Regions from separate parts of the Aestuariirhabdus sp. LZHN29 genome, predicted to be linked through region 4. Evidence: predicted binding sites of a transcription regulator. Region 4 holds the regulator's gene; each other region holds the start of a gene.
The links. Region 4 encodes sigma-54, which starts transcription at its own class of promoters, with help from an activator protein. Its sites were predicted from a motif close to TGGCACNNNNNTTGCTNT; they were not measured.

Region 1 (7,696 bases), on a different contig from region 4:
CGGGCCCGGTACGGCCCTGTCTGGCCGAAGCCGGTGATGGAGCAGTAGACCAGCGCCGGGTTGATTGCGCTCAGGGAGGCGTAGTCGAGGCCATACTTGGCCAGCCCGTCTACCTTGAAGTTCTCCACCACAACATCGCATTTTTTGGCCAGCTCGCGGATGATCGCCTGACCCTCGGGCTGGGTGATATCCACGGCCACGGAACGCTTACCACGGTTAGTGGCGTGGAAATAGGCGGCGTCCTCGGTGTCGTTGCCGGCGCTGTCCTTGATATAGGGTGGCCCCCAGCTGCGGGTGTCGTCACCGCAGCCGGGGCGTTCGATCTTGATCACCTCGGCGCCGAAATCTGCCAGCATCTGGGTGGCCCAAGGGCCCGCCAGGATGCGGCTGAGATCGAGTACGCGGATACCGCTGAGTGCGCCCTTCATTAGCCGAACGCCTGCAAGCCAGTCTGGGCCCGCCCCAGAATCAGCGCGTGCACATCGTGGGTGCCTTCGTAGGTGTTAACCGCCTCCAGATTCATCACATGGCGGATGACGTGAAACTCGTCGCTGATGCCATTGCCGCCATGCATGTCACGCGCCATACGGGCGATATCCAATGACTTGCCACAGTTGTTACGCTTGAGCAGCGAGATCAACTCTACCGGGCACGCGTCCTGATCCATCATCTGGCCCATCCGCAGGCAACCCTGCAGGCCGAGGGATATCTCGGTCTGCATATTGGCCAACTTGAGTTGAATGAGCTGGGTTGCCGCCAGCGGGCGACCGAACTGTTTGCGATCGAGGCAATACTGGCGCGCGGCGTGCCAGCAAAATTCGGCGGCGCCCAGGGAACCCCAGGCGATGCCGTAGCGTGCCTTGTTAAGACAGCCGAAGGGGCCCTTAAGGCCGCTGACATTGGGTAGCAACTGCTCCTCCCCAACGACCACGTTGTCCATCACAATCTCGCCGGTAATCGAGGCGCGCAGGCTGAACTTGCCCTCAATCTTGGGTGCCGACAGACCCTCCATTCCCTTCTCGAGGATAAAGCCGCGAATCTCGCCGTCGAGTTTGGCCCACACCACGAATACGTCAGCGACGGGGCTGTTAGTGATCCACATTTTGTTGCCGATCAGTCGGTAGCCGCCGTCGACTCTTTCGGCACGGGTGCGCATGCTGGCAGGGTCGGAACCGGAGTCGGGTTCGGTGAGGCCGAAGCAGCCGATCCACTCGCCGCTGGCCAGCTTGGGCAGGTACTTCTGGCGCTGCGCTTCGCTACCGTAGGCATAGATCGGGTGCATCACCAGTGACGATTGCACGCTCATCGCCGAGCGGTAACCGCTATCGACGCGTTCGACTTCGCGGGCGACCAGCCCGTAGCAGACGTAGCTGACGTTGGCGCAGCCATAGGCTTCGGGCAGGGTTGCGCCCAGCAGACCCAGTTCGCCGAGTTCGCGCATAATAGCCGGGTCGAACTGCTCGTGGCGGTTAGCCTCCAGCACTCTCGGCATCAGCTGCTGTTGGCAGTAGTCGCGGGCGCTGTCGCGCACCATGCGCTCCTCTTCGCTGAGCTGGGCATCGATGTCGAAGGGATCTTGCCACTGGAAGGCGGTGCGTGACTGACTCATGAAACTCTCCAAAACAGGGTGACGGGTATGGGCATTACTCTATGATGTGGCTCATAATAAATACAATATATGTCACTGATACTTTTTATCAGTAATTTTGATGGCGAGCCCCGGGTATGGATCTCAAACGATTACGCTATTTCAATGAGCTGGCGACCACCGGCAACTTTACCCAGGCCGCGAGTCGGCTGGGGATTGCACAGCCAGCACTGAGCATGGCGATGCAGAAGCTGGAGCAGGAGGTGGGGTTAAAGTTGATCAACCGCACCGAGCGGCGAATGACCGTCACCGCAGACGGCGAGGTGTTGCTGCGCTACGCCCGCCAGATGATCGATCTCATGGCCGACGCCCAGCGCGAGTTGCAGGCGCTGAAGGAGCTGGAGCAGGGTGTCATTCGTCTCGGGGTGTCGGCGATGCTCGCTTCCTATTACTTGCCGGAGCGACTGCTGGCCTTTTCCCAGCGTTATCCGGGGGTGCGCATCACCCTGTTTGAAGCGGGCACCGCCACCCTGGAGCAGATGGTGCTGGCGGGAGAGCTCGACCTGGCCCTGCTGCGCACCGACCGTCCCCATGAGCAGGTTCGTTACCGAGCACTGATCGAAGAGCAGATCGTGGCCTGCGTACCCGTAGGCCACGACCTGGCGCGTCAGCAGACGGTTACCCTGCAGCAGGTGACCGATCAGCCGCTGGTGCTGTTTCGGGAGGGGTATTTTTTGCGTGAGGCGCTCAGTGATTACTCCCGCAGCGCGCGTAAGCCGCTGGATATTCGCTTCGAAACCAACCTGATAGAGCTGCTGAAGCGCCTGGTGCGCGAAGGGGTGGGCATCAGTACCTGCCTGTCGATGATCCTCGAACAGGACACCGACCTGCGCGCGCTGCCCTTCGATCCGCCCATAGGGTTGCCCATAGGGATCGGCTGGAAGCGTAACCACTACCTCTCGCGAGCCGCCCAGGCGCTGGTCAGCTTTCTGGAAACACCGGAGTAGGGCCGCTGCGCTTTAGTCGGGGCTTTGATCCCGCTTTTCGAGTTCGCTGATCAGCGACTCATAACGGGCTTCCAGGGCTTCGAGGCGTGCGCGGGTGCGTGCCAGTACCGCTGCCTGGGTATCGAACTCGTCCCGGCTGACCAGGTTGAGTTTGCCGAAGGCGCTTTGCAATAACAGCTGCAGGTTTTTCTCTGCATCCTGGTGTAACTGGGATTTTTCGCCGCCGAGTACCTGCGCGGCCTGCCGGCTGAGGCCGGCAATAAACATCTTGTTGATCATCTGACTGCAATCTGCTGAACCTGAAAGAAGCGCCATTCTAGCACAGGCGAATCTCCACGCCCCTACTCCTCGTGTCTTCTTAACGGCGGAGCCAGCCTCTATCGGGGTGGGAGTGCACCAATGGGGAAACAGAAATGGTCATTGCTGGTGCTTGCTGACGGGAACAATCGAGACTGCTCTCTCTTGGTGCACTGTTAGGGTGCATCGGCCAAAAACGGTGCTTTGTGGTGCGTTAGGAAATTCCCTGCTTCTCTGAAAAGCCAATAACTTATTGAAATTTATAATAAATCTCAATCTGGCATAGCTGGTGCAAAGAGCAAGCACTACGTAATTGCACAGGCCGATCGCTTAATTGCAGTTACCCGAGGATGCGTGGCCTTAGCCATCAACGTTTATGCAGCGTTAATGGCTAAGGCCAACCCGGTCAGGAAGACCAGAGTATAAGCGCGGGACTCAGAGCCACCGGCCGGCCCCGAAAACGAACCAGGAGATTCTACATGAAGTTAGTGTCAGCAATTGTCAAACCATTCAAGCTCGATGATGTGCGTGAAGCCCTCTCCGAGATTGGTGTTCAGGGTATAACCGCCTCTGAAGTCAAGGGTTTCGGGCGCCAGAAAGGCCACACCGAACTCTACCGCGGTGCAGAATATGTGGTTGATTTTCTGCCCAAGGTAAAGCTTGAGATCGCTATCCCCGATGAGATGCTCGATCAGGTGATCGAGGCCATCAGCAAGGCGGCCCATACCGGCAAGATTGGCGATGGAAAAATCTTTGTCACCACCGTTGAGCAGGTCATCCGGATTCGTACCGGTGAGACCGGCACCGACGCCGTTTAATCACTCACCGAATCAAACGACTCTAAATAGAGGGGAACTGTTGTGGAAAACAACCTATATCATCTCCAGTATGCAATGGATACTTTTTACTTCCTGGTGTGTGGCGCCTTGGTCATGTGGATGGCCGCCGGTTTTGCCATGCTGGAAGCGGGCCTGGTGCGTTCAAAGAACACCACCGAAATTCTCACTAAAAACATCGCGCTCTACGCGATCGCTTGCATCATGTATATGGTGTGCGGCTACGCCATCATGTACGACGGCTCCCTGATGCTATCCGGGATCGAAACGGTCGATGTTGATGCGGTAATGGGCGAATTTGCTGCCCGTGAAGATGGCTTCGAAGGCGGTTCTATCTACGCTGGTGCGTCCGACTTCTTCTTCCAGGTTGTGTTCGTCGCAACCGCTATGTCCATCGTTTCCGGTGCGGTTGCCGAGCGTATGAAGCTTTGGTCTTTCCTGATCTTCGCCGTGGTGATGACCGGTTTCATCTACCCCATGGAGGGTGCCTGGACCTGGGGCGGTGCCGATGTATTCGGTATGTACAACCTGGGTGACCTTGGCTTCTCCGACTTCGCCGGTTCCGGTATTGTGCACATGGCCGGTGCGGCTGCTGCTCTGGCTGGTGTGCTGCTGCTGGGTGCTCGTAAAGGTAAGTACGGCCCTAATGGCCAGGTTAACGCCATCCCCGGTGCCAACCTCCCGCTGGCAACCCTGGGTACCTTCATCCTGTGGATGGGATGGTTCGGCTTCAACGGTGGTTCCGTACTCAAGCTGGGCGATGTGGGTAATGCGGCGTCTGTCGCAATGGTGTTCCTGAACACCAACGCCGCTGCTGCCGGTGGTGTGGTTGCCGCCCTGATTGCTGCCCGCCTGCTGTTTGGTAAGGCTGACCTGACCATGGCACTGAACGGCGCCCTCGCTGGTCTGGTCGCTATTACTGCTGAGCCCTCTACGCCAACGGCCTTCCAGGCCAGCCTGATCGGTGCGATCGGTGGTGTGTTGGTAGTGTTCTCTATCCTGACCCTGGACAAGCTGAAGATCGATGATCCGGTCGGTGCCATCTCTGTTCACGGCGTCGTCGGTCTGTTTGGTCTGATGGTTGTTCCGGCCACCAACAGCGGTGCTTCTTTCAGCGGCCAGTTGATTGGTGCCCTGACTATCTTCGGATGGGTGTTCGTTACCAGCCTGATCGTATGGGCCATCCTCAAGGCAGTGACCGGAATCCGTGTCTCTGAAGAGGAGGAGTACGAAGGTGTTGATATCGCCGAGTGCGGTATGGAAGCCTACCCGGAGTTCACCTCCAAGTAATCGAAAAGCTTCTCGCTATTGGGCGCCTTCGGGCGCCCTTTTTTTGCTTACAGGATGTAAGTAGATCGCGAGAGCCAGGGATGGCGGCAGCGATCAGGAGATGGGCGGTATGCCGCGAGGCCAGGGATGGCCAGGAGCGGCGAGGCCAGTTAAAGGCCGATAGTTGCTCCTGCACAATCGGCACTCCCGACGTCCCTGTCGGTCGTAGATCGCGAGAGCCAGGGATGGCGGCAGCGATCAGGAGATGGGCGGTATGCCGCGAGGCCAGTTTAAGCCCGACCTACAGGGTTTCAAGCTTCTTGGCAAAGGGCGCTAGCAGCGCCTCGAATTCGGTCCGTAGCGGCCCCTCCCAGTTGCGAAGGAAGCGGTCGAGGTCTTTGCGCAGGGCGCTTTTGAGGGCAGCGTCGTGGCGGTGGCTGCGCAAGCTGTCAAGGTCGATCAGTTGCAGTCCCTCGGCGGTCACCAGCAGGTTGCTGGCCTTGGTGTCGCCGTGGCTGAGGCGAGACCGATAGAGTCCATCGAACATCTCCACTACCTGGCGTTTGAGGGTGGCAACAGGGCAGGGAGAGGCGGAGGGGATGTTGAGCGCGGTGGCCAGGTCGGTGCCCTCGATCGACTCCATCACCAGGAAGGCGCGGCCTCGCAGTGGGCCGGCGCGCTCCTCCATAAAAGCGAGGGCGAGCGGGGTGGCGATACCATCGAAGCGTAGCCGGTAGGCATTGCTCCAGTAATGCCAGGCTCGGCTCGGCCTAAGACCGCGGCTGAGGGCATGGCCGAGCCCTTTGAGATTGAAGCGTTTCACCACCCAGCGTTGGCCGTTGATCGTGACACGGCTGACCGTCGCCGTGTTGCCGCGCTTGAGGATTTCGCCCCCATCAACAAAAGGGTCGGGGTCGGCCAACAGTTGCTGGAGAGCAGCGTTGTTGGCATCCCTGCGCTGGATCAACAGACGCTTGAAACTCTGCTGGCACTGGAATTCGGTGCACTCGCGAAATAGCTTCTTGCGGTAATGTCGCCAGCGTTGGGCGCGCATCCGGGTTACGGCGTGACCGAGTGCGTTGCTGTCGAATCCGGGGTTACCGATGGCATCGACGTAATGTTGCCACAGCAGAGAGGTCCAGTTGTCGGCGCGGGGGGGCAGTTGCGCCAGCAGCAGCGCCAGGTTCTCCAGTGCCGTCGAGCGTTCGAGGGGCGTGGCATGGGCACTGATGCTGGCGCTATCGATCACCTGCACGCGGTCACCGGTGGCAAGGAAGTTATCGAGATGGATGTCCGCTTGCACCAGGCCCGCGTGATGCAGTGCCGCGGTGGTGCCGACGGCGCTGCGTAATACCGCCAACGGCTGTTCGGCCCCTTCGGCCTCCCGCCAGCGTTGCAGTAGCGACTGGCCACTGGAAAAAGCGTATTGCACAAGCGCCTGCTCCCCGTTGGGGTGCTGGTAGTGGTGGAGCATCTCGGGGGTGTCGATGCCCTGGTCGATCAGGTGTTGGTAGCCCTCGCGTTCGCGCAGGTAATCCTTGTCGCGGTAAAACAGTTTGACCACCAGGGTCTGCGCGCGCGCCTGCGCCGTTCCCGGTTTAGTTTCCAGGCGCAGCACTACCCGCCGCCCGGGAAGCATTCGCAGTACCTGACTGCAGTGCCACACAGGCTCACCATCGAGCTGGATGTCAAAGGGGGCGTTAAGCTCGTGCCCGGCGTGCTGTAGTGAGGCGAGGGTATGGTGGGAAGTGGTGGGCATGGTGGGACGCTTTATGAGACAGGGCTCTATTCTAGTCGCAACCGCTGTAGGGGGGCTAGCCTGTCGGCCGATTGCCAGGATATGTTGGGTCGCCAACTTGGTGCCCATGCTGTAACCTCTCCCTCGAGCGCGTCGGTTGACGGATGCAGGTGTGTGGGTAAACCCCAACTCTCCATCAGGGCGCAGTAGCCATAAGTTAACGGGAGAGAGTATGTCTTTATTGATTGGAGATAACCTGGTGGTCAGCATGCATTACAAGTTGACCGATGACGAGGGTGTGGTGATTGACAGTTCCGAAGGCGGCGAGCCGATGAGCTACCTGCACGGTTCGGGCACCATTATTCCAGGTTTGGAAAAAGAGCTGGTGGGCAAGGTTGTAGGCGCTGCCCTCACCGTCACCGTTGATCCTGAAGAGGGCTACGGCGAAGTAAACCCTGGCCTCATTCAGACGGTCGAAAAGAGCATGTTTGAAGGCGTCGATAGCGTTGAAGCGGGCATGGCGTTCCAGGCCCAGGGCCCGGACGGCTCCATGCAGCGCATTTTGGTTAAGGCCGTTGAGGGTGACGAAGTCACCGTGGATGGTAACCATCCGCTGGCCGGTCTGGTGTTGCATTTCGACGTTGAGATCGTCGACGTACGTGAGGCCTCCGAAGAGGAGATCGCCCACGGTCACGTGCACTGATATCGATCGTCGCGGGCGTAAACTCGCCTGATGATGGTACGGGAAAAGGGGAAGCCAGACGCTTCCCCTTTTTTATGCCCTGACACCGCAATTGCGGCCACTAACCGGCCGCTTGATATCAATGGACCGGTCATCGCCTAGCTGTTAAATGATAGACTTTCATGTATTTGCTGGGCAATCAGGTCAACAAAGGCGCGGACCTTGGCTGAGGTATGACGTCCTTCGCGATGCACGATATGAACTGGCAAAGGGTGTGGC
Region 2 (7,696 bases), 610 kb from region 4:
CCGACACAAAACCTCGTTCTACGCCCTCTATCGCAGCGCGCTGCGCAAACAGCTCGGGCTCAAGGGGCGCGTCGTATTTAACCTGACGATCCTGCCGTCGGGCCAGGTGGAACGATGTGAACTGGTCTCCAGCGAGCTCGGAAATGCCGCATTGGAGCGCAAGCTGGTCGCGCGGATTCTATTGATGGACTTCGGCGAAAAACCGGTCGAAAGCTGGACAGGGAACTACCACGTCGATTTCTCGCCCGCAGGCTGATCCCTTTGCGTGACCGATTGCTGTGGCTAGACGGAGCTTAGCCACACCGACTGATAAGGCTGCAGGTCAATGCTTGCCTGATCCTGAACTAGTTGTTCCCCACTGAGCAGCTCTGTCCACTGGACGGCGGCATCGAGGTTCACGCTGTGCAGGCTCACCCGCTGCGGGCTGTCGGTGATATTGCTCAGTGCGAACAGAGTCTGGTGTTGCCCCAGACTCTGACGCCATACACCAAACACCTTGCTCCCTAACTGCAGTACGTACTGGTTGGCGTTAGGGTGCAGTGCCGGTTGCTCGCGACGAATCGCCAGCAACGATTTGATCGACTCCAGCACCTGCCGTTGAGGGCTCTTGGGATTGGCCAATGCCGCGTCCAACAGATCCTCTTGCCAACGGTGCCGATTGATCGCGCGGGCATTGCCTGTATGCTGCACCCTGTCGTAATCATTAGAGGTCGCCAACAGACTATGAATATAAAATGCAGGCACCCCCTGCAGTGCCAACATCAGCGTGTGGGCGCATAGGAACCGCGCCTGCTGCCAAGGATCAACGCCCTGATAACTGGCCGCCAGGGCATCAAACAGGGAAATATTGAGCTCATAGGGAGTCACCTCTCCCTCCAGCGTACGTACGCTGACTCGCCCACCCAGCTGCTCCACCATCGCCACCATACGATCCCGTTCGAGGGCACTGAGAACTCCCTCTACCGGTCTCAGGCCAATACCATCGTGGGAGGCGATAAAATTAAGATAGGTTGAACCAAGCGGTGGCGCTGGCATGCTCATTAACCATTCGGTCAAACCGCAGCAATCGCCGCCATAGAGAGTATGCAGCAACAGGGGAGGTAACGGGAAGTTATAGACCATGTGCGCTTCGTTGCCGTTACCAAAATAGGAGAGATTTTCCCGGTTAGGGACATTGGTTTCAGTGAGTAACAGGGCACCGGACTCGGCGTGCAGTACCAGAGTGCGCAGCAGGCGCACGATCTCATGAGTTTCGGGGCGGTGCAGGCAATCGGTACCCACCTCCTTCCAAAGAAATGCGATGGCATCGAGGCGAAACACCCTCACCCCTCGATCCAGGTAAAGCCGAATGATTCGGGCAAACTCAACCAGCAACTCGGGGTTGGAAAAATCAAGGTCTACCTGATCATGGCTAAAGGTACACCAGACGTGCCGTTTGCCGTCGACCGTCTGCACCTCTCGCAACAACTCGCTGGCTCTGGGCCGCACGACCCGCGACAGGTCTTCAGCGGGATCACAGCAGATAAAGTAATTGCGGCCTGGATCGATTCCCGCCTGAAAATTATCAAACCAGGCGCTGCGCGAAGAGATATGATTGATCACCAGATCCGACATCAGCACGAAGTCATCCGCTATCGCCTGAATATCACTCCACTCACCCAGGGTTTCGTTAACACTGGTAAAGTCCATGACGGAGAAGCCATCGTCCGAGGTGTAAGGAAAGAATGGCAATATATGGACCCCACTTATTGTCCCCGATAACTCGTTCAGCAAGAATCGCTGTAAGCTATGGAGGGGCTTCTCTCCATCCCGGTAGATGGTGTCGCCATAGGTGATCAGGTAAGCATCAGCGGCGCTCCAGTGACTGGGCTGCTCCACTCCTTGGCCGAGACAAGGCGCTTCACCCCGCAACCTCATCTCATGGAGCAGACGATCCACAACAGACTCAAGATCTATCTCATTTCGATAGATCTGTCGCAGCTGCTCGCCGATTCGAGCACGTAGCGAAAAACTGCTCACAGTGCAGCCATTTCCCGGTGATCCTCCTCCACCGCTTCATAGAGCCGTTCCAGAATATCCGGCTGGGCGGAGATCACCCGGTTCCAGCTGGGTATAAAGGGCTTTTCCATCGGGTTATCCAGAAAGTAATTACCCGCTTCCATAATGTTGCGAGCGAAAAGCTCAACCGCTTCCTCCTCGTCGTGACGATCAAACACTAGCCCATTAATGCGCGCATCATTGTGATAGGTTTCTATAAAGTCCAGGGCAATACGGTAGTAGGTCGCTTTGATCGTTCTAAAACGTTCATTGGAGAACACCTCGCCGTTAGTGGCGAGTTTACGGAAAATGGCTTTAGCAATATCATGACTCATCTTGCTAAGCCCCTTACTGGCGTCCTCTTTGGATAGCGGCTGGTGTTTGTGATCGTAGACATCGGCAATGTCCACCTGGCAAATGCGATTGGTGGCATAGTTACGCTTCATCTCCGACAACACGCCGATCTCAAGGCCCCAGTCCGAGGGAATACGAAGATCATTTAACACATCCACCTGAAACGAAAACTCACCCGCCAGGGGATAGCGATAACTATCGAGGTACTCGAGGTAATCCGAGTGACCACACACACACTTAAGGGCGCGAATCAGCGGTGTCACCAGCAGCCGACTAACCCGTCCGTTAATCTTGTTAGCGCCTACGCGCGCGTAGTATCCCTTGCAAAACTCGTAGCTAAAGTTAGGGTTGGCCACCGGGTAGATGAGGCGTGCCAACATCTCTGGTGTATAGGTCAGTACGTCGCAATCATGCAGGGCAACCGCTCGCGCCCTGCCCGACGCGAGAATATAGCCAAAGCAATACCACACATTTCTCCCCTTCCCCATCTCACGAGGTGCGAGCCCCTGCTCCTGAAGCTGGGCATCGATCGCCCGCAGGCGGGGTCCGTCGTTCCACAGAATACGGAAATGTTGGGGGAACAGGGAAAAATACTCCTGCGCAAACCGGTACTGCCCTTCGTTGGCGCGATCCAACCCCACCACGATCTGGCTCAGATAGGAAGCATTGCGAACATGGGAAACAATATTTTTGAGGGCAGGCCCCTCCAGCTCGGAGAACAACGAGGGCAGCACCAGGGCCATAGGACGGGTGCGGGAAAACCCCAATAGCTCCTCCTCCAGTTGCTCAAGGGGTCGGTCACACAGATTGTGCAGCGTGGTAATAATGCCGTTCTGGTAAAAGTCACCCATTAGTTATCTCCATTATAAATGAAACCCCGGTCCATCAGACCCGCAACGCACTCGTTCCAACCGCTGGATCCGACCTGCTCGCTATAGAGCACCCGTTGCTTGCGTTTGAGTTTAAGGTGCTCTCCTGAGGGCTTGCGAACAACGCAGGAGATGTCAGCACTCTCCAACATGCGTCGATCATTATCGCTATCCCCCAGGGCCAGGGTTTGATAGCTCGTGTTATCGCGCTGTTCGAGCATGATCTGCAGGGTTCTCATGGCAATCGCTTTATCCACCCGATCCATGACGTGAACGAAACGGCCCCCGCGTTGCACGCAGAGTCCACTGGCATCCAGCGCCTGTGCAAAACGGGCCAGCTTTACCTCGGTATCCTGCCAGTGCAGCGGTTCGGTAAAGAGTCGGTCCTGCGCCTGCTGTGCGGCCGCCTCACTCAAGCCGGTGAGGGCGACCACCTCCTCTGGCGCCATGCTGTAGAACCCTTTGAAACGATAGTCTGTGGCCAGTGCGCTCAGACGATGCAGTAACAGCTCCCTCGATCCCGCCAGCGGTATAATCAAGCGGTTGTGGTAGGGGTACGCACTAGCGGGTAGCGATGGACTCCATTGCTGGGGAAAGGCGATCGCGGAGCCATTTTCAAAGATAAACGGGGTGTCCAGCCCAAACTCTCGCTGCCACTGCTCGATCTCGGAAAAGGTTTTGCTCGAATTGATAATGATCGCTACGCGGGTTTTCAGCTCGGCCAGGGTTTGCGCGCTGGCGGCGTAGCTATAGCCATCATGGTCGATGAGGCAGCCATCGAGGTCGGTAAATATCAGTGTTGCTTGCTGGCCGCATATATCCATCCGACGGTGCTACCCTCCTTTCAAACCTGTCTATGCCGAAGGGGGTAGGATTCCGGATAATGGCCCGCGCCCCCAACGACGCCAATGGGCAGAGCAATGCAGCATGTTTGCCAACTTGATAATTTAAATAGACACTTGCGGACCCTGGCCAGAAAACCCCTATACAAAGGCCGTTTCGCGCTCGCCATCGGCAGCGTTCGGCGCGCCTCCCTGCCTCGGGTCATGGCCGCCCCTTCAAAAGCGCCCACAAATACGCACCTAATTAGGGCAGCGAAATATAGCCGCTCCAATTAGGTGCAAACAGGATAGGTGCAAATCGTAAGCGTTATGCAGTTTATCGGAGAGAGGGGTTACCCGCGGCCGGATTTAACGTCCAGGTAGCCGCGCTGAATCACCGCTTCCAGTGCATTTACCGCACTCACCAGTTCATCAAAGGTTTCGCGACGCTGGCGCAGTTCAGCGACCTGGGTATGGCTTGGCAGGCTCCCCTCGTCGGTGCTCATATCGAACAGCGCGCCCAGATATTCGGCCCGTGCGTTGGCTACCATAGTCAGCATGGGCGCCAGATCATCCAGGCAGAGCTCTGCTACCCGGGGGTTGATGATATCCCGATTGATATCCCGCCGACGTTTTTCCAACTCCATTAGTAAACGGTTACTCTCGGATGTGTGCATAATTCCCTCTCTCGGTAATCTGGATCCTTAATACCTATAGATTCTATATGACCTTGCCCCCTCCCCCAAGCGCGCAATCCAAAAAGATGCTGGCATCGGCATCAGGATCAACGTCCCTCATGGCGAAAAAAGCTGCCCGTGTCACTCTAATGCTGAAAGATCATTCAATATTGCCTGACACCAGAAAATGCCTATAGTTAAGGCTTGTGAGACAGCGCAAGATTGATATAGTAGTACTAAGAAGGCCACTTCGGGGATAGTGCGGGCCACCCTTGGAACCGTCAATTTACGCTTCAACACCTTCGGGAACAAAGGCTTCGATTTATGCTCGAAAACCGAGTGAACGGCAGCATTATGGCGCGCTTGGCACTGTTGTTTTTTTGTGCGCTTTTTGCCGGCCTGTCGGCATGGGCAACCGACAACATCCGTTTTCGCGCATTCGATGCGATGCAAGGCCTATCCCAAAATACGGTTTCTGCGATTTTACAGGACTCCCGTGGCTACCTTTGGCTGGGCACCCAGGATGGCCTTAACCGCTACGACGGCCTCAGATTTACTCCCTACCAACCGCTCCAGAACGATCCCTCTTCGCTCTCTGACAGTTTTATAACCGCACTGATCGAAGATGATCATGGCCAGATCTGGGTGGGAACCCGCAGGGGACTCAACCGTTTTGATCCTGTCAACGACCGTTTTTACCGCTATGACACCACCAGCGGCTTAGGCAACGCCCAGATTGAGAGCCTGCACAGCGGCAGTGATGGCACCCTCTGGGTAGGTACCCGCGAGGGGCTGAATCGCTACCAGCCAGAGGACGATCGGTTTACCGCCATTAGCCTTGATACCGAAGACTCTAAACAACCCGGTATTCAAGCGATAACCGAGGACCAGCAGGGCACTCTGTGGTTTGGTGGCGACCGAGGGCTGTTTACACTCACCGATAGTACAACAGGGTCGATTCGCCAGCTGCACCTCGGGGGTAGCAACGACGCCAACAGGGCGATGAAGGTCTACCAGCTCCTGGCGGTGGAGGATTTCATCCTGGTCGCCGCTGGCAAACAGGGTGTTTTACAGTTATGGCCAGAAAAGCCCGAGCTATCGCGTCTACCGCTGATCGATCAACATCTCAAAGGACTGGAAGTAAAATCGCTCTATGAGGCTCCCTCGCGCACCCTCTGGATCGGCACCGACAAGGGGCTGGCTATCTGGCAATACGATCAATCCCGCTTCAGTCTCTACCATGCTGACGCCGGAGACCCCTACGCCCTGTCCAACGACCACGTTACCGCCATAAACGGTGACCGCAGTGGCGTGATCTGGGTAGGCACACTGCTCGGTGGCGTCAACAAGCACGTTCTCGCGCAGCAGAGTTTCGAGAACTACAGCACCAATTCTCTCGCTTTGAAATCAAATTCCATGCGCTCCTTTTTTGCTTTGCCGGAAGGAGAGTTACTGGTCGGCACCGACAACGGGCTTCACCTCCTCGATGCCGAGCGCACACTCACCCGGGTGTGGCAACAGGACAACGCCGACAGCAACAGCCTGAGCAACAACCGCATCTGGGCTCTGTGGATGGACCCAGGGCAATCCTCCGTTTGGGCGGGCACCGCTTCCGGCGGTTTAAATCGACTGGATCTGACAACAGGCGTCGTCACCCGTTTTGTTCATGACCCTGCCAACCCGGCCAGTTTGTCCAGCAATAAGGTTCGCAGTCTCTACCGCGACAACCAGGGTCGCCTCTGGGTTGGCACCTGGGGCGGTGGCCTCAACCTGCTGCAAGCTGATGGAAGCTTCCTGCGTTACTCCCATCAGGAGGGAGACAAAAGCAGCCTCAGCGATAACCGCGCCACGGCCATTGAACAGGCTGCAGACGGAAAGCTATGGGTCGCCACTATGGAAGGCCTCAATCTTTTCGATCCTGCAACAGGAACCAGCAAACGGGTTGCGGCTAGCGGTGAGCAGCAACTGTCCGACGGGCGCATCGCCAGCCTGCGCATGGATGATAGACAGCGACTCTGGATAGGAACTCGTAAGGGCCTCAACCGATACGACCCGAGCAACGGAGAGGTTATGCAGTTTGGGGCCGAACGGGGCTTGGTCAATGAGGTTATCTACGCCCTAGAAATAGACCAAAACGCTGCCGTTTGGGTCAGTACCAACAAAGGCCTGTTCCGCTTCGACCAGGGCGCCGAGCGTTTCAACCAATACACCGAAGCCGATGGACTGCAGGCGAATGAGTTTAACACCCGGGCTTCAACCCGTTTGGCCAGCGGTGAGCTTGTGTTTGGGGGCATCACGGGCTTTAACATTTTTGACCCTTCCGCGCTGGAACCCAATAGAGTTGCGCCCCAGCTGGTCATCAACGATTTCCGTCTTTTTAACCGCAGTGTCGGCGTTGGCGACGACAGCAAACTGCTGCAGCAAGGCATCAACAGTACCCGCCAGATTACACTCAACTATCGCCAATCGATGATCTCCTTCGAGTTCGCCGCACTGCACTATGTCGACCCAAAGAACAACAGTTACCAGTACATGCTGGAGGGCTTCGACTCGCAGTGGATCGACACCGACGCCTCGCGCCCTTTCGCCTCCTACACCAACCTCAACGATGGAAGCTATCAGTTCAGGCTGCGCGCCGCCAACAAAGATGGCGCTGCCGCTGAACTGTCGTTGCCACTCACGCTGATCGTGCTTCCCCCTCCCTGGCGCACCTGGTGGGCCTACCTGATCTACAGTTTACTCTGCGTTTCAGCCATTGCCGGATATATGATCTACCAGCAAAGAAAGCTGGAAAGAGAGCGCGCAATCAGCCGGCGATTGCGGGAGCTTGATAAGTTAAAGGATGAGTTTCTCGCCAATACCTCTCACGAATTGCGTACGCCCCTCAACGGTATTATCGGCCTGGCCGACTCAATGCTCGACGACAACCTGACCGAGG
Region 3 (7,696 bases), on a different contig from region 4:
GTAATTAAACAATGGGTAGCGGACGATGAATAATCCAGTTCCTGCAGCGACCGATCCGGTTGTAGCCAATGCTCTTGAGATCGCAACCAAAATGGGCGGCATCCAGCGGTCGGCCATTTTTATGATGAGCCTCGGTGAGGCAGATGCCGCGGAAGTCCTTAAGCATATGGGGCCGAAAGAGGTGCAGCGCGTCGGTGCGGCCATGGCTCAAATGGAAAATATTAATCGCGATCAGGTCGATTCAGTTCTCAGGTTTTTTATCGATACTGCACGCAATGAAACTGGCTTGGGTGTGGGAGCGGATGGTTACATCCGCAACATGTTGACCCAGGCGCTTGGCGAAGACAAAGCGAGCGGCCTCATTGACCGAATCCTGCTCGGTGGAAATACTACCGGGCTTGATACCCTGAAGTGGATGGAACCCCGGGCGGTAGCCGACGTTATTCGTTACGAGCACCCCCAGATTCAGGCGATTGTCGTCGCCTATCTCGACTCCGACCAGGCCGCTGAGATTTTGGGCTATTTTGATCCCAAAGTACGACTGGATATCGTGCTTCGGGTGGCAGGCCTGAGCACGGTGCAACCCGCAGCGCTGCAGGAACTCAACAATATTTTGGAGCGTCAGTTCTCCGGCCGCAGTGGCTCCCAGACCACGACCATGGGAGGGGTTAAGGTCGCCGCTGATATTATGAACTTCGTCGAGAGTGGCATTGAAGGTCAGTTGATGGATCAGATCAAGGAGGTCGATGAGGACCTGTGCACCCAGATCGAAGACCTGATGTTTGTGTTTGATAATCTGGGAGATGTCGACGACCGGGGTATTCAGGCGTTGCTGCGTGAGGTCTCCTCTGATGTGCTGATCCTCGCACTTAAGGGTGCCGATGATAAGGTCAAGGATAAGATCTTCAAGAACATGTCCAAGCGTGCGTCCGAGCTGCTGATGGATGATCTGGAAGCGAAAGGGCCTGTACGGCTTAGCGAAGTGGAAACGGCGCAGAAAGAGATCCTTACCATTGCCCGCCGCATGGCGGAATCGGGTGACATTGTCCTCGGGGGTAAGGGTGGCGAGGAGATGCTGTAACGGTGACTTCTGTGCGTAGACACTGCATCGGTTGTGGACTACCAAAGGGGCTGAAATGAACACCCCCAGGCTGTTTCAACATAAAAACTACACAGGCACCGTTGAAGTGAACACGGATGAAGGTGGTTTCTACGGCAAGGTTGGGTTCGTACGCGACCTCATCTCCTACGAAGCCGAAACCATTCCCGAGCTCAAGGTAGCCTTCATTGAGGCGGTCGATGAGTATCTGGCCGACTGCCAAGAGCTTGAGCGCCAATAACAGCGTGAACGAGTATGCATCATGACGATTAAATCGGATTGCCACGACACTCTGATACCCGCGGAGAGCTGCGGTGCCGTAAGCCCCGTCGCGTTACCCGCTTTCGAATCCCCCGGCCATGTTGTCGAGCGCGAGGGGGGGGAAGAGCAGAGTTTTTCAGGATTTCGTCGCACAGGGGCGCCATCACAGTCGGGTGTGGCGGGAGCGAGTCGCACAGCAAAAACACCGCTGACACCGGAGCAGGAGCTGCAAAAAAAGCGAGAGCAGGCCTACGTTGAGGGATTTGCCGCCGGCAAGTCCGCCGGATACGACGAAGGCTTTGCCCTGGGGAAAGCCGATGGCGAGCGGCAGGGGGAGGCTGTCGGTACCGAGCGTGCCGAAGCTGAGGCCAAACAGCGCTTTGACGACCAGTTGATGCGTCAGGGAGCGATGATCGGTGAATTAAGTCGTCAGCTTGTATACCCGATCGCCGAGCAGGATGAAGCCATTACCCGGTCCCTCGCAGAACTCTCTTTATCCATTGCTCGGGAGGTGATAGGTCGCGAAATCAATGCTGATTCGTCGCATATCGAGACGATCTGCCGCGAGGCGATTTTGCAACTGCCGTTGGCCAGTGGTGCGATACGCGTGAGTATTCACCCGCAGGATCAGCCCATTGTGCAGAAACTTTGTGAAGAGTTGCAGGGTGATTGGCAGATCGTGCCGGACCAGAATATGCTGCCGGGTGGATGCTGTATTGAAACCGCCAGTAGTTTGGTGGATGCATCGGTAGAGAAAAGAGTTGCGCTGATTGCCGAACAGGTAGCCGAGCAGCATCTCCATACACACGCACAAACGACCCAGCAGCAGCATGAAAGCCTGGAGGGGTTGGAGCAAAGGCTGTCGGCAACCGATGATTCATCGATTGCACCTTCGGCGAGCCCGCAGGCGGCTGGTTTATCCGATGACGAACGGCCCGATGACGAGCAGCCCGGTGAGGACTCGGAAGCGCCCGATGGGGAGGCTCTGTGATTCGCCCCGACTTTGCCGTACGCCTTGAGGCATACAAAAACAGTTTGAAGCCGGTTTCAACGCCCCAGGTTGCAGGGCGTTTGACCCGCATGGTGGGGTTGACCCTGGAAGCTGTTGGTTGTCGGGTTTCTACCGGTAAGCGGTGCCTGATCGAAACCCATGACGGAGGTTATATAGAAGCCGAAGTGATGGGGTTTGACGACAAACGAATCTTTTTGATGCCCCTCGAAACGGCCCCTGGCATTCAGCCCGGTGCGCGGGTGATCCCTCAGGAAACTGAAAGCCTGGTACCTGTTGGGATGGGGATGTTGGGGCGAGTGATAAATGGCCTTGGCAAGCCTCTCGATGGAAAAGGCGCACTGGATGCTGATGATTATGTTCCCCTGGCGGGTGAGACCATCAATCCACTGGGCAGGCAACCGATCAATGAACCCCTCGATGTAGGTATTCGTTCTATCAACTCCATACTCACGGTTGGGCGTGGACAGCGGCTGGGGTTATTTGCGGGCAGTGGTGTCGGTAAGAGTGTACTGCTCGGCATGATGACCCGCTTCACCCAAGCCGATATCACTGTTGTTGGATTGATCGGTGAGAGGGGTCGAGAAGTTAAGGAGTTTATCGAGGAGACTCTGGGTGAAGAGGGGCTTGCCCGTTCAGTTGTTGTCGCGTCGCCGGCGGATGATTCTCCGGTGATGCGCTTACGCGGAGCCATGCTTTGTACGCGGATCGCCGAATACTATCGTGACCAGGGCAAGAGCGTATTGTTGCTGATGGACTCGTTAACTCGCTACGCGCAGGCACAACGAGAAATAGCACTGGCTGTCGGCGAGCCACCGGCAACCAAAGGCTATCCACCATCGGTATTCGCCAAGCTGCCCCAACTCGTAGAGCGGGCGGGTAACGGTGCCAGTGGCCGTGGCTCGATTACGGCCTTTTATACCGTACTAACGGAGGGGGATGACCCCCAGGATCCTATAGCCGACGCATCGCGAGCTATCCTCGATGGTCATGTGGTGTTGTCGAGACGGTTGGCCGAAGCGGGTCATTACCCGGCCATCGATATCGAGGCGTCGATAAGTCGGGCGATGCCACAGGTTGTATCCGAGGAGCATCTTGCGTTGGCCCAAAAATTCAAACAGATCTACTCTGTATTTGAGAAGAATCGCGACTTGATTGCGATTGGAGCCTACAATGCGGGCAGTGACCCAGCCATTGATGATGCCATCGGCAGACAGCCCATTATGCGTAGCTTTCTACAGCAGGGGCTGCGTGAAAGCCTAACCTTCGACGATAGCCTGGGTGGTTTACATACGGTGATGGACAGCTGACCTTGGTTGGCATCAACGGTCGATAATTTGCCAAGGCTCCGGCCCCATCAGATGACACCCGAAGGAGCACGGTGACGTGAAACGTTCAACTCGCATGAATACCGTTTTGCAGGTAACCAGTGCCGATGAAGAGAAAGCGGCCCAGCTGTTTAAGCAGATTAACGACCGCCTCAAAAGCGAACAGAATAAGTTACTGCAGCTTCAATCCTACCAAATGGAGTATCACCAGCAGGTTCGAGAGGGTCGTGCCTTTAGTGTGCAGCAACTGCAGCAGATGTCTCAGTTTATTGGGAAATTGGGAGAGGCGATTGAGCAGCAGCAGGCGCAAGTAGTGCGAGTGACCGAGCAGATGCAGCAGTTGAGGCAGAGCTGGATTTCGGCACGTGGCCGCACGTTGAGCATTACCCAGCTACAGGAAAACTACCTTGCCGAGGAGCAGCGCTGGGAAAATCAACAAGAGCAGAAAGAGATCGATGAGCTCGTAAATAATCGCAGCGCGCGAGCTATCCACAACAAGCCGTAGTTATTAAAAACACCAGCGTTGTTGGCGTATTCCTCCGATGGGTTTTGTTCCTGTCTCTCTGGTTTCATAGTTGGCCTGCATATTGCTCATACAGGGTGTAACCCGAAAGTGAGTATCACGTTATGCAAAATGGAACCGCACTTATATCCTTTGCCAGCTCCATGCCTGTCGCCGAACCGGTGGCGGGGATTGTGGCTCCTGGCATGTCTGAAGAGTCGCCGCCGACCACCTTTAGTTCGGCACAACTAACTGATTTAAAAGAAAGTATTGAGGATTTCCTATCGCCGGAGTTGTTGGCCCAGCTGTTTCCAGAAGGGGTGGGTAATCTCCCTGACGCTGAGTTTGCCGAACGGGTAGAGCAGCTCCCACCATTTGTTCAGCAAACGCTTTACGCCTTGCTGGGCGGCAACGGTTTGCCGCTGACGGAACAGCCTTTGCCGCAAGCAGCACCCGACAAAGCGGTAGCGGGAGTCGAGGGCCGGGAGGGGGGTATCACTCCGGCCAGCAGTGATCCGGCGGGGCGAGTAGCTCCTGTTATTCAATCATTGAGCGCAACTGCGGAGTTTGTCGCTGAGGAAGATGCCCCGGCCTGGCTGCAGGTGTTGCGCCCCTTGAGTGGTAAACAGGAGGGCGGTGACCCCAGGCTCGGGCTGGAATCCAGGCTACCACCTACGGTATCTGATGCAGAGAACTCGACCGTACTGAACGCCCACGCAGCACCTGCCGGGGAGTTGTCGGCGTTACTGCAGCGTTCATCCCAGGCTGGAAAGGTGGCCATTGATGCTGCTCTGGCACCGCTGGATTCGTTATCGGCGCCTTCGGAGGTGCAGACCAACGTGGTGCCTATGGCAAACGGTTACGCTATCCAGACACGGGAAGTTCAACCTGGCGGGCCACAGCAGTTGGTTACCGAGATAACCCAGACCGTTGGCACGGCGCGCTGGGGTGAGGCGGTAATGGACAAGGTGATGTGGCTTAGCAGCCAGAACGTCCAGTCGGCACAGATTCGGCTTGATCCCCCGGATTTAGGACCTTTGGAAGTTAAGATCAGCATTAATAGTGATCAAGCCAACGTTGTTTTTTCAAGTAACCATGCTCAGGTGCGCGATGCATTGGAGCAGCAGTTGGCGAGACTACGGGAGATGTTTGATCAACAAGGCGTGGAGTTAGTCAGCGTGGATGTCTCGGATCAGGGGCTTGCCCAGCAGCAGGGGCAAGGCGACGATAATGACCCTGATGGAGTCGGTGCCGTTTCGTCAATATCACAGGAGGCGGAGGGTGAAGATGTTGCTGAAGGCGACGCCTCAGCAGCCAAGGTGGTTATGGGTTCAAGTTTGGTCGACTATTACGCTTGATCTGAGGGTGAAATTGCCGAGTAGAGGGGCGTGCCGGTTGAGCTGGCACGCCCTTTCACGTTTGTGCACCTTTGATCTGACGGTAATCCGAGTCAGTCATTGCCCATTTAAAGTAGCTCGTTTCATTGCCTGTCGCTGGTAAGTCAGTTGTCTTCAATTTAAAATTACCCCTGATTTACGAAGGCCAGAGATTGCTGCTGTCAGGTTTTTTTCAATAAAATCAGCAGCTTTCAATCGATAAAGCTGGCTCAACTTTTGCAATACCACCAGTATTGCAGTCATACGACGGATAATTGACATGGCAGAGAATAATACGGATGAAGTTCAGGAAGGTGGCGATGAGCCAAAAGGCGCCAGCAAGAAGAAACTTGTCATCTTTTTACTGTTAGCGGTCGTGTTGCTCGCTGGTGTGGGCGGTGGTACCACCTATTTCCTATTAATGGGGGGGGAGCAGGTCGAGGTAGCCGAAGGGGAAACGGAAGAATCCGAGGAAGTAAGCTCCAAAGAGGCTTTTTATATGGCGTTGGGCGACCCTTTTATCGTTGATTTTAATGTTGATGGAAAGCAGCGTTTTTTACAGATCTATATCTCTGTTATGGCTCGAGATAAGGAACCTTTGTCAGCGTTGGAAACCCATCTACCGCTGATTAGAAACAACCTGAATCTGGTGATTGGGCAGCAGGAGTTTGCGGCGCTCTCTACCAGTGAGGGCAAGCAAAAACTTAAAGATGAAGCGCTGGTATCTGTTCAGCAGGTAATGAAAGCTGAAACCGGAAAAGATGTCATTGAATCAATACTGTTCACCAATTTTGTTATCCAGTAATCGATAAAGCTGTCCGCCGGGAAGGATTGATTGTGCAAGACTTACTATCACAAGACGAAATCGATGCGCTACTTCATGGCGTAGATGACGGTGATGTCGATACAGAGACGGATACGTCGCCTGGAGGCATAAAATCCTATGACCTGACAAGCCAGGATCGAATTGTTCGTGGGCGCATGCCTACGCTGGAAATGATTAACGAACGTTTTGCCCGCTACACCAGAATTAGCATGTTTAACATGCTGCGCCGTAGTGCTGATGTCGCTGTTGGTGGTGTTCAGGTAATGAAGTTTGGCGAATACGTTCATAGTCTTTATGTGCCCACCAGTCTCAACTTGGTCAAAGTTAAGCCGCTGCGTGGGACCTCTCTTTTTATCCTCGATGCCAAGCTGGTGTTCAAACTGGTAGACAATTTTTTTGGTGGGGAAGGGCTGCACGCCAAGATTGAGGGGCGTGAGTTTACTCCTACAGAAAACCGGGTTGTACAATTGGTTCTGGAACAGGTTTTTATTGACCTTAAGGAAGCTTGGGGGCCGGTTCTAAAAGTTGACTTTGACTATGTAAACTCAGAAGTAAATCCTGCACTTGCCAATATCGTCAGTCCTAGCGAAGTGGTTGTTGTGAGTACTTTTCATATTGAGTTGGATGGTGGTGGTGGTGATATGCACGTTACCTTGCCTTATTCAATGATTGAGCCAATACGTGAGGTTCTTGATGCCGGTGTGCAGAGCGATATTGATGATCGTGATGAACGCTGGATTCGCTCGTTGCGCGAGGAGATCATGTCCGCACGGGTAGATCTATCTGCCACTGTTGTCGATCGTGATCTCTCCCTGCGGGAAGTAATGGCAATGAAGCCAGGAGATGTTATTCCGGTTGAGATGCCAGAATATATTGTGTTACAAGCCAACGGAATACCGACGTTCAAAACCAAGTTGGGTGTTTCACGGGATAACCTGGCGTTACAGGTACTCAGTGCGATAGAACGTCCCAAGTAACGGAGGGAGGCGGTTATGGCAGATTCTGATGATAATAATGAGCTGGAACCAGGTGTTCAGGCAGACGGACAAGACCCCATGAGTGAAGAAAATATGAGCGGTGAAGGTAGCGATGATCAGGCGTTGGCCGATGAGTGGGCTGCGGCCCTTGAGGAGTCGGGAGATGGTGGCGATCAGGAGGATATCGATGCACTACTCAATGAAGCTGAGAAGCCCGCTCCGGCGGTGATGGAGCAGCTGGCGGAGCCGAATAATGCACTTCCTGCGTTTGCGGGTAGTGAAGATGGCCCCAATCTTGATGTGATTCTGGATATTCCC
Region 4 (7,696 bases):
ATAGTGCGTATTATGTCGCCTTGTACTTCACTCTCTAGCCCATGGTAATAGCAATATGAGCCACCCAACCAGTTTCAAGGAGTCAGGCCTGCGCACGGTGCGCATGGAGCAGGAAGCGATCGGCGAACTGCTGCAACGCATCGACGGCGACTTCGAGGCGGCCTGCGAACTGCTGATGAACTGCCGCGGACGCATCGTAGTGGTCGGCATGGGCAAATCGGGTCACATCGGTACCAAAATGGCTGCGACCCTGGCCAGCACCGGCAGCCCCGCATTTTTTGTGCACCCGGGCGAAGCCTGTCACGGCGACCTTGGCATGATCACCGTCGATGACGTCGTCATCACCCTGTCCAACTCGGGCAATACCGGCGAGATGGTGACCCTGATCCCGCTACTCAAACGGCTTGGTGTGCCCATGATCAGCATGACCGGCAACCCCGACTCTGCCCTCGCACAGGCGGCAAATGTTAACCTGAACACCGGCGTAACACAGGAAGCCTGCCCCCTCAATCTTGCCCCCACCTCCAGCACCACGGTGTCGCTGGTCATGGGAGATGCGCTGGCCATTGCACTGCTTGAACGCCGCGGCTTTAGCGCCGAGGACTTTGCCTTCTCCCACCCCGGTGGCACCCTCGGTCGCCGCTTGCTGCTCAAGGTTGACGACGTCATGCACAGCGGTGAGCGCCTGCCCATCGTTGTGGAGGGCACCCCCCTGCGTGATGCACTCATGGAGATGACCCGCAAGGGACTCGGCATGACCGCCATCACCACTACAGATGGCGCCCTTAGCGGGGTCTTTACCGATGGCGACCTGCGCCGCTCACTGGACCGCGAGCTCAACATGGCAACCACCTCAATCGATGACGTCATGACCCGCAACTGCAAAACCGTCACCCAGGGAGTGCTCGCCGCCGAAGCGGTCCATATCATGGACGAGAGCAAAATTAACGGCCTTATTGTGGTCGATACTGCGCACAAACCCGTAGGTGCCCTCAATATGCATGACTTGCTGCGTGCGGGAGTCGTCTGATGTTCAGCCACCTAACTGCCCGCGCACAACGTATTCGCCTGGCGGTGTTTGACGTCGATGGCGTGCTCACCAACGGCCAGTTACTGTTTAGTGAAAACGGCGAAGAGCTGAAAGCCTTCTCTACCCTTGATGGGCAAGGCATCAAGATGTTGCAACAGGCCGGTATCGAGACTGCCATTATCACCGGGCGCCGCTCGCAACTGGTGGCACGTCGCGCCACCAATCTGGGCATCACCCACGTTTACCAGGGCCGTGAGGACAAGCTGGTTGCCCTGCAAGAGTTGCTACCCACACTGGGATTGACGCTGGATGAGGTTGCCTACCTCGGTGACGACCTGCCGGATCTGGCCGTTATTCGGCAGGTTGGACTGGGGGCAGCTGTTGCCAACGCCCATTTTTTCGTCAAACAGCACGCCTGCGCCGTCACCGAGACCAACGGCGGTAACGGCGCGGCGCGCGAGTTCTGCGATGCCTTGTTAGCCGCACAAGGGAAACTGCAGGACGCACTGGACCGTTATCTGTGAGAGCGCTGTTCATTGCACTGCTAGGGGGCATACTGCTCGCCTATGGGGGATTTTACCTCTACCAGAACACCCCCCTGCGGCAAGCCCTGACTCCGCCAGACACTGACCCTCGCGAGCGGCAGGAGGTCGACTTCTATATGCAAAACGCCCAGCTAACCCGATACAACGAACATGGCGCCCTTGACCACCGACTCAATGCCGTGGAGGTCAACCACTACCCCCACAACGACACCACGATGATCAGTGAGCCACGAATGACACTGTTAAAGGCGGACGGCGAGCGCCACATCAGCGCACGTTCTGGAAAACTGCTGCCAGGCAGCGAAGATCTGGAGCTATGGGATGATGTGGTGATGCGAGTGCTGGCGCAAGATGGTAGTGAACGGGGACGCCTTGATACCGATTTCATCACCCTATACTCTGGGCAGGAGCTGGCGTCCACCAACCGACCTGTCACCATTACTACACCCAGTGGCGTGACTCGTGCGGTGGGGATGAAAGCCAACCTTAACCAGGACCAAGTTCAACTGCTGTCCAACGTCAGAGGCACCTATGAAGCCCAATAGCTCCTTGATTATCGGCCTGTTAGCCAGCGCGCTCTTTAGCGCTGTCGCCCACGCCCTGCCGGAAGACCAGTCCCAACCTATTCGAATCAAGGCGGACACTGCCGATATTGATGAAGGCGCTGGGCGAGCCATCTACACCGGCAATGTGACGATGAACCAAGGCACTATCCATATTAGCGGCGACAAAATCACGCTCTACACCAAGGAGGGAAATGTCACCCGTATGGTGGCGGAAGGCAATCCTGCCCACTACCGGGAGAAGCCTGCCGCCGACAAGGAGATCATCAAAGCCTATGGCAATACCATCGACTACTCCGTTGCCAGCGATCAGGTGAAATTACTTAAGAACGCCCGCCTGCTGCAGGAGGGCAACTCCTTTACCGGCGAAACGATCCACTACAACATGACAACCCAGGCGGTTAATGCCCAGAGCGGAAGCTCCAGCAGCAAGGCCGGCAACCGTGTCGAAATGATTATCCAACCCAAAGTCAAGCAGTAGATATCCCCATGGCAACCCTTAAAGCACTTCACTTGGCAAAGAGTTACCGCGGAAGAAAGGTGGTCGAAGATATTTCGATCAGCATCTCCAGTAGCCAGATTGTCGGCTTACTAGGGCCGAACGGGGCAGGAAAAACCACCAGTTTTTATATGATTGTCGGGCTCGTGCAGTCCGATGGAGGCCAGATTTTAATCGATGGTGTGGATATTACCCGCCTGCCAATGCATGGCCGCGCACGCCAGGGCATAGGCTATTTGACCCAGGAAGCCTCCATTTTCCGAAAACTAACCGTTACCGAGAATATCCTCTCCATACTGGAAACCCGCAAGGATCTCAATCGCAAGCAGCGACTGGAAAAACTTGAAGCCCTGCTGCGGGAGTTCCACATCACCCATATTCGCAACAGCAAGGGTATCAGCTTGTCGGGTGGAGAGCGCAGACGAGTAGAGATCGCGCGGGCGCTAGCCACGGAACCCGCCTTTATCCTGCTCGATGAGCCCTTCGCCGGGGTCGACCCCATTTCGGTCAATGACATCAAGGATGTGATCCGCCACCTGCGCGACAAGGGCATCGGAGTGCTGATCACAGACCATAATGTTCGCGAAACACTGGATATCTGTGAGCTTGCCTATATCGTTAGTGAAGGCAAGATCATCGCCGAGGGTAATGCCGAGGCCGTGATGAATAACCAGAAAGTGAAAGACGTTTATCTGGGACACGAATTTCGCATATAGGCATTCATCCCGTTCAACCCTATAATAGAACCATGCAAGATTTTTGCCGGAGCAGGATGCGACCGGAAAACCCAACGGGAGTGATGCGCAGATTATGGACCGGACATTGTATTATTTATGAAACCATCCCTAGTCCTGAAAATGGGCCAGCAGCTGACGATGACGCCTCAGCTGCAACAAGCCATCAAACTACTTCAGCTCTCTACCCTGGATCTGCAGCAGGAGATTCAACAAGCCCTCGAATCCAACCCCATGCTCGAGCCCGAAGAGGGTTCCGATAATGAGGCGGCGACCGAGCAAGAAAGCGCAAAAGATGGTAGCGAGTTCGACAACAAGGCTGAAAACAACGGCCTAAAAGAGGCTGAGCAGCAGGATCAGCAAAGCGCCGACAGTGCCAACAACGAAAATGAGGTGATGTCCGACGACTGGCAGGACAATATCCCGGAAGATCTGCCCGTTGACACCGCCTGGGATGATGTTTATCAATCCAGTCTGCCGCCCTCCTCGGGGTCGGGCTCGTCCGACAACGATGAGTACAATCCGGCCACGCGAGCCAGCACCTCAGAAACCCTTCAGTCCCATCTGGAGTGGCAGCTTAACCTGACACCTATGTCCGACACCGACCGGGCGATAGCCATTACCATCATTGACGCACTCAAGGACGATGGCTATCTCAGCTGTAGCTGCGAAGAGCTGATGGAAGGCATCGAAGAGGATCTGGACATTGAACTGGATGAGTTTGAAGCGGTGTTACACCGTCTTCAGCAGTTCGATCCAGTCGGTGTGGCGGCTCGATCCCTCAGCGAGTGCCTGTTAATCCAGCTTGCCCAATTGCCCACCACCACCCCTCACCTGGGTTCAGCGGCCCTGGTGGTTGAGAAACACATCAACTTGTTGGGCTCCCATGATTACGCTCAATTAATGCGCAAAACCCGTCTCAAAGAGGCCGATCTCAAAGCTGCGATTGAACTGATCCAGACCCTCAACCCAAAACCCGGGGCAAGCATTCAAAGCAGCGAGCCTGAATATGTCATACCCGACGTCACCGTAAAAAAGGTGAACGGCCGCTGGACCGTCGAGCTGAACCCGGACTCTGTGCCCCGAGTCCGCATCAACTCGGGTTACGCTTCGCTGGTCAAACGTGCTGATAACAGTTCAGACAACACCTACCTGAAAAACCACTTGCAGGAAGCCCGCTGGTTTCTCAAGAGTCTGCAGAGCCGAAACGAAACACTGATGAAGGTGGCCACCCAGATCGTTGAGCATCAGCGCGGGTTTCTGGAGTATGGTGAAGAGGCGATGAAACCGCTGGTACTGCACGATATCGCCGAAGCGGTCAGCATGCACGAATCCACCATATCCCGGGTAACGACGCAAAAATACATGCACACCCCCCGCGGCATATTTGAGCTCAAGTATTTCTTCTCAAGCCATGTCAGTACCGCCAGTGGAGGAGAGTGCTCCTCTACGGCAATCAGGGCTATTATCAAGAAGCTTGTGGCCGCAGAGAACCCAAAAAAGCCATTGAGTGACAGCAAGATAGCGGGTTTGCTTGCTGAGCAGGGAATTCAGGTTGCTCGCCGCACTATTGCCAAATACCGGGAGTCATTATCAATTGCTCCTTCTAACGAAAGGAAACGTCTGGTATAGGTTATATTGATTGGCGACAACATTGAGATATCGAGCCTCGGATATGATCGGTAACAGAGGCATACACTTGAGCCTGACACGACGTCGACTCAACATCATGTAACAAACATTCAGGAGAAAACGCATGCAAATCAATATCAGTGGTCATCATGTTGATGTAACGGAAGCATTGCGTGAATACGTAGCAACTAAAGTCGATCGTCTTGAGCGACACTTTGACAGCATCACCAGCGTCAACGTAACCCTCAGTATCGAAAAAGAGGGACAAAAAGCGGAGGCCAATCTGCACGTCCGCGGTGCGGACATCCACGCAACTGCCGTCCATGAAGACATGTACGCGGCCATTGATATGCTGTCGGACAAACTGGATCGCCAGCTCATGAAACACAAGGAAAAGAATCTCGCCCGTTAATTAGATCTGGCTATGAATTTTATATCCCTCCTAAGCCCCGACCGCAGCCTCTGCGCTGCGGAAGGCGGCAGTAAAAAACGCGTACTCGAAACACTTGCCGAAACTCTCGCCCAGGCAGGGCAGGAGATAACAGCCGACGAGCTGTTTAACGGCCTGTTTGAGCGTGAACGCCTCGGCAGCACAGGCTTTGGCAAAGGTATTGCGATTCCCCATTGCCGACTCACCTCCTGTACAGAACCTGTGGCGGCACTGCTCAAACTGTCTGAGGGTGTCAATTTCGACGCCATGGACGAGCTCCCGGTAGATATCATCTTTGCCCTCGTTGTCCCCAACGAAGCGACTAACGAGCATCTGGCGATTTTGCAGGCTCTGGCCGGCCGGCTGGACAATGCCAGCTACCGTAACCGCCTGCGCGCCGCGCAGAGCAGTACCGAACTCTATCAAATGGCGATCGCCCCCCTCGACTGATCTCCCAAATCGCAGACCTGCCACAATGCAACTGGTATACTGCCAGCTCAGTGACTTACGCGGTCAACACCCACCACACCAGAAACAGGGCGCGGCACGCACCAGTCGGCAAGTGGAACCAGCAAAATGCGATTAGTAATCATCAGTGGAAGATCGGGATCCGGCAAAAGTAGCGCGCTGCACGTGCTCGAGGATCAGGGCTACTACTGTGTGGACAACATGCCAGCAGGCTTACTGGGGTCTCTAGCCGCAGAGATCTCAAGCGAGCAGTCACTTAGAAATGCCGCTGTCAGCATCGACGCACGCAACATGCACGCGGACCTTAAACGCTTCCCCGAGATACTGGCCCAACTAACCAATAATGGCGTGCAGTGCGAGGTGATCTACCTCGATGCAGACCCAGCTACCCTGCTAAAGCGTTTCAGTGAAACACGGCGACGCCACCCCTTGTCCAATGACAAATGCTCGCTGGAAGAGGCCATTTTCGCCGAAAGTGAGCTCCTGGCCCCCCTCAAGAATCGAGCAAAACTGACTCTGGATACCAGCGCACTATCACTGCACGAATTACGCGACCTGATTCGTACCCGTGTTGCGATGCGCACGGACGACAGTCTCGCACTGCTATTCCAGTCCTTTGGTTTCAAGCGAGGCATACCAATTGATGCCGATTACGTGTTTGATGTACGCTGTTTACCTAACCCTTATTGGGTAGCGCACCTGAGGGGCTTCAGTGGGCTCGAGAAACCCGTGCGGGATTTTTTGGGAGAACAACCTGAGGTACAGCAGATGCTGGCTGATATCGGTGACTTTGTGGAGCGCTGGCTTCCAGCATTCGAGGCGGGAAACCGAAGTTACATGACCATCGCCATCGGCTGCACCGGCGGCCATCACCGCTCGGTATACATCAGCGAAGAGCTGACCCGACGCTTTAGTAGTCAGATTCAAAACGTTCAGGTTCGTCACCGCGAACTGCACACCGCGCAAAAACAATAAAATATAATAACAGTAGCGACAATGATAGAAACCAAGATTCATATCATCAACAAACTCGGACTCCACGCCCGAGCAGCGTCAAAATTTGTGACCACGGCGGCCGCTTTCGGCAGTAGTATCGAAGTGGGGCGCGGCACCACCATGGTCGATGGCAAAAGCATCATGTCGGTGATGCTGCTGGCAGCCAGCCAAGGCACCGAGCTTGATTTGCGCATCGACGGCGACGACGAGGATCGGGCACTGCAAGCGATCAGCGAGCTGGTCAACGATTTCTTTGGCGAGGGAGAGTAAGCTCTCGACCGAAAAACCTAGTCGCCCCCTACGGTCATACCATCAATCAGGATGGAACCTGCCTGCACATTGCCACGGTGATCCACATCATTCCCCACCGCGACGACATTCGCAAACATATCCCGCAGGTTACCCGCGACCGTTATCTCCGATACCGGATACTGAATCACCCCATTTTCGACCCAAAACCCACTGGCTCCCCGCGAGTAGTCCCCGGTTACCAGATTAACCCCCTGCCCCAGCAGCTCGGTAATCAATAAACCGCTACCCATCTGCCGCAGTAACGCCGGGGCATCCAAACCGCTATCACTGATTCGCAGGTTGTGCGCCCCCCCGGCATTGGCGGTGCTGGTCATACCCAATTTACGCGCCGAGTAGGCGCCCAACAGATAACTGCAGAGCACTCCATCTTGCACAAAGGATTTGTCGTAAGTCGCCAGACCGTCATTATCAAACGACGCACTGGCGAGGCCACCTCGCAAGCGGGGCCGCTCATAGATGCTGACAAACTCAGGAAACAGCGGCTTAT

Region 1: the regulator sigma-54 is predicted to act here: its motif matches at 3,171-3,188, upstream of glnK (P-II family nitrogen regulator).
Region 2: the regulator sigma-54 is predicted to act here: its motif matches at 4,180-4,197, upstream of ACP3PW_RS10540 (HAD-IIB family hydrolase).
Region 3: the regulator sigma-54 is predicted to act here: its motif matches at 4,274-4,291, upstream of ACP3PW_RS15235 (flagellar hook-length control protein FliK).

Annotation. Positions count from the first base shown of each region.
Region 1 covers NZ_JBNIEU010000001.1:679,189-686,884, reverse strand. The annotation lists gene ACP3PW_RS03320 (CaiB/BaiF CoA transferase family protein) at 1-428, opposite strand, end outside; gene ACP3PW_RS03315 (acyl-CoA dehydrogenase) at 428-1,609, opposite strand; gene ACP3PW_RS03310 (LysR family transcriptional regulator) at 1,726-2,595, shown strand; gene ACP3PW_RS03305 (accessory factor UbiK family protein) at 2,608-2,874, opposite strand; gene glnK (P-II family nitrogen regulator) at 3,372-3,710, shown strand; gene ACP3PW_RS03295 (ammonium transporter) at 3,786-5,018, shown strand; gene ACP3PW_RS03290 (lipopolysaccharide kinase InaA family protein) at 5,299-6,756, opposite strand; gene ACP3PW_RS03285 (FKBP-type peptidyl-prolyl cis-trans isomerase) at 6,968-7,438, shown strand; gene ACP3PW_RS03280 (LysR family transcriptional regulator) at 7,576-7,696, opposite strand, start outside.
Region 2 covers NZ_JBNIEU010000002.1:804,268-811,963, reverse strand. The annotation lists gene ACP3PW_RS10555 (AgmX/PglI C-terminal domain-containing protein) at 1-256, shown strand, start outside; gene ACP3PW_RS10550 (sugar phosphorylase) at 283-2,019, opposite strand; gene ACP3PW_RS10545 (glycosyl transferase) at 2,016-3,242, opposite strand; gene ACP3PW_RS10540 (HAD-IIB family hydrolase) at 3,242-4,084, opposite strand; gene ACP3PW_RS10535 (hypothetical protein) at 4,435-4,758, opposite strand; gene ACP3PW_RS10530 (two-component regulator propeller domain-containing protein) at 5,083-7,696, shown strand, end outside.
Region 3 covers NZ_JBNIEU010000004.1:246,381-254,076, reverse strand. The annotation lists gene fliF (flagellar basal-body MS-ring/collar protein FliF) at 1-33, shown strand, start outside; gene fliG (flagellar motor switch protein FliG) at 92-1,081, shown strand; gene ACP3PW_RS15255 (hypothetical protein) at 1,137-1,340, shown strand; gene ACP3PW_RS15250 (flagellar assembly protein FliH) at 1,362-2,351, shown strand; gene fliI (flagellar protein export ATPase FliI) at 2,351-3,679, shown strand; gene fliJ (flagellar export protein FliJ) at 3,756-4,202, shown strand; gene ACP3PW_RS15235 (flagellar hook-length control protein FliK) at 4,325-5,557, shown strand; gene ACP3PW_RS15230 (hypothetical protein) at 5,711-5,857, opposite strand; gene ACP3PW_RS15225 (flagellar basal body-associated FliL family protein) at 5,856-6,380, shown strand; gene fliM (flagellar motor switch protein FliM) at 6,413-7,378, shown strand; gene fliN (flagellar motor switch protein FliN) at 7,394-7,696, shown strand, end outside.
Region 4 covers NZ_JBNIEU010000002.1:195,541-203,236, reverse strand. The annotation lists gene ACP3PW_RS07605 (calcium/sodium antiporter) at 1-38, shown strand, start outside; gene ACP3PW_RS07600 (KpsF/GutQ family sugar-phosphate isomerase) at 56-1,030, shown strand; gene kdsC (3-deoxy-manno-octulosonate-8-phosphatase KdsC) at 1,030-1,554, shown strand; gene lptC (LPS export ABC transporter periplasmic protein LptC) at 1,551-2,120, shown strand; gene lptA (lipopolysaccharide transport periplasmic protein LptA) at 2,107-2,619, shown strand; gene lptB (LPS export ABC transporter ATP-binding protein) at 2,628-3,353, shown strand; gene ACP3PW_RS07575 (RNA polymerase factor sigma-54) at 3,471-5,003, shown strand; gene hpf (ribosome hibernation-promoting factor, HPF/YfiA family) at 5,128-5,415, shown strand; gene ptsN (PTS IIA-like nitrogen regulatory protein PtsN) at 5,428-5,883, shown strand; gene rapZ (RNase adapter RapZ) at 6,010-6,876, shown strand; gene ACP3PW_RS07555 (HPr family phosphocarrier protein) at 6,898-7,167, shown strand; gene pmbA (metalloprotease PmbA) at 7,185-7,696, opposite strand, start outside.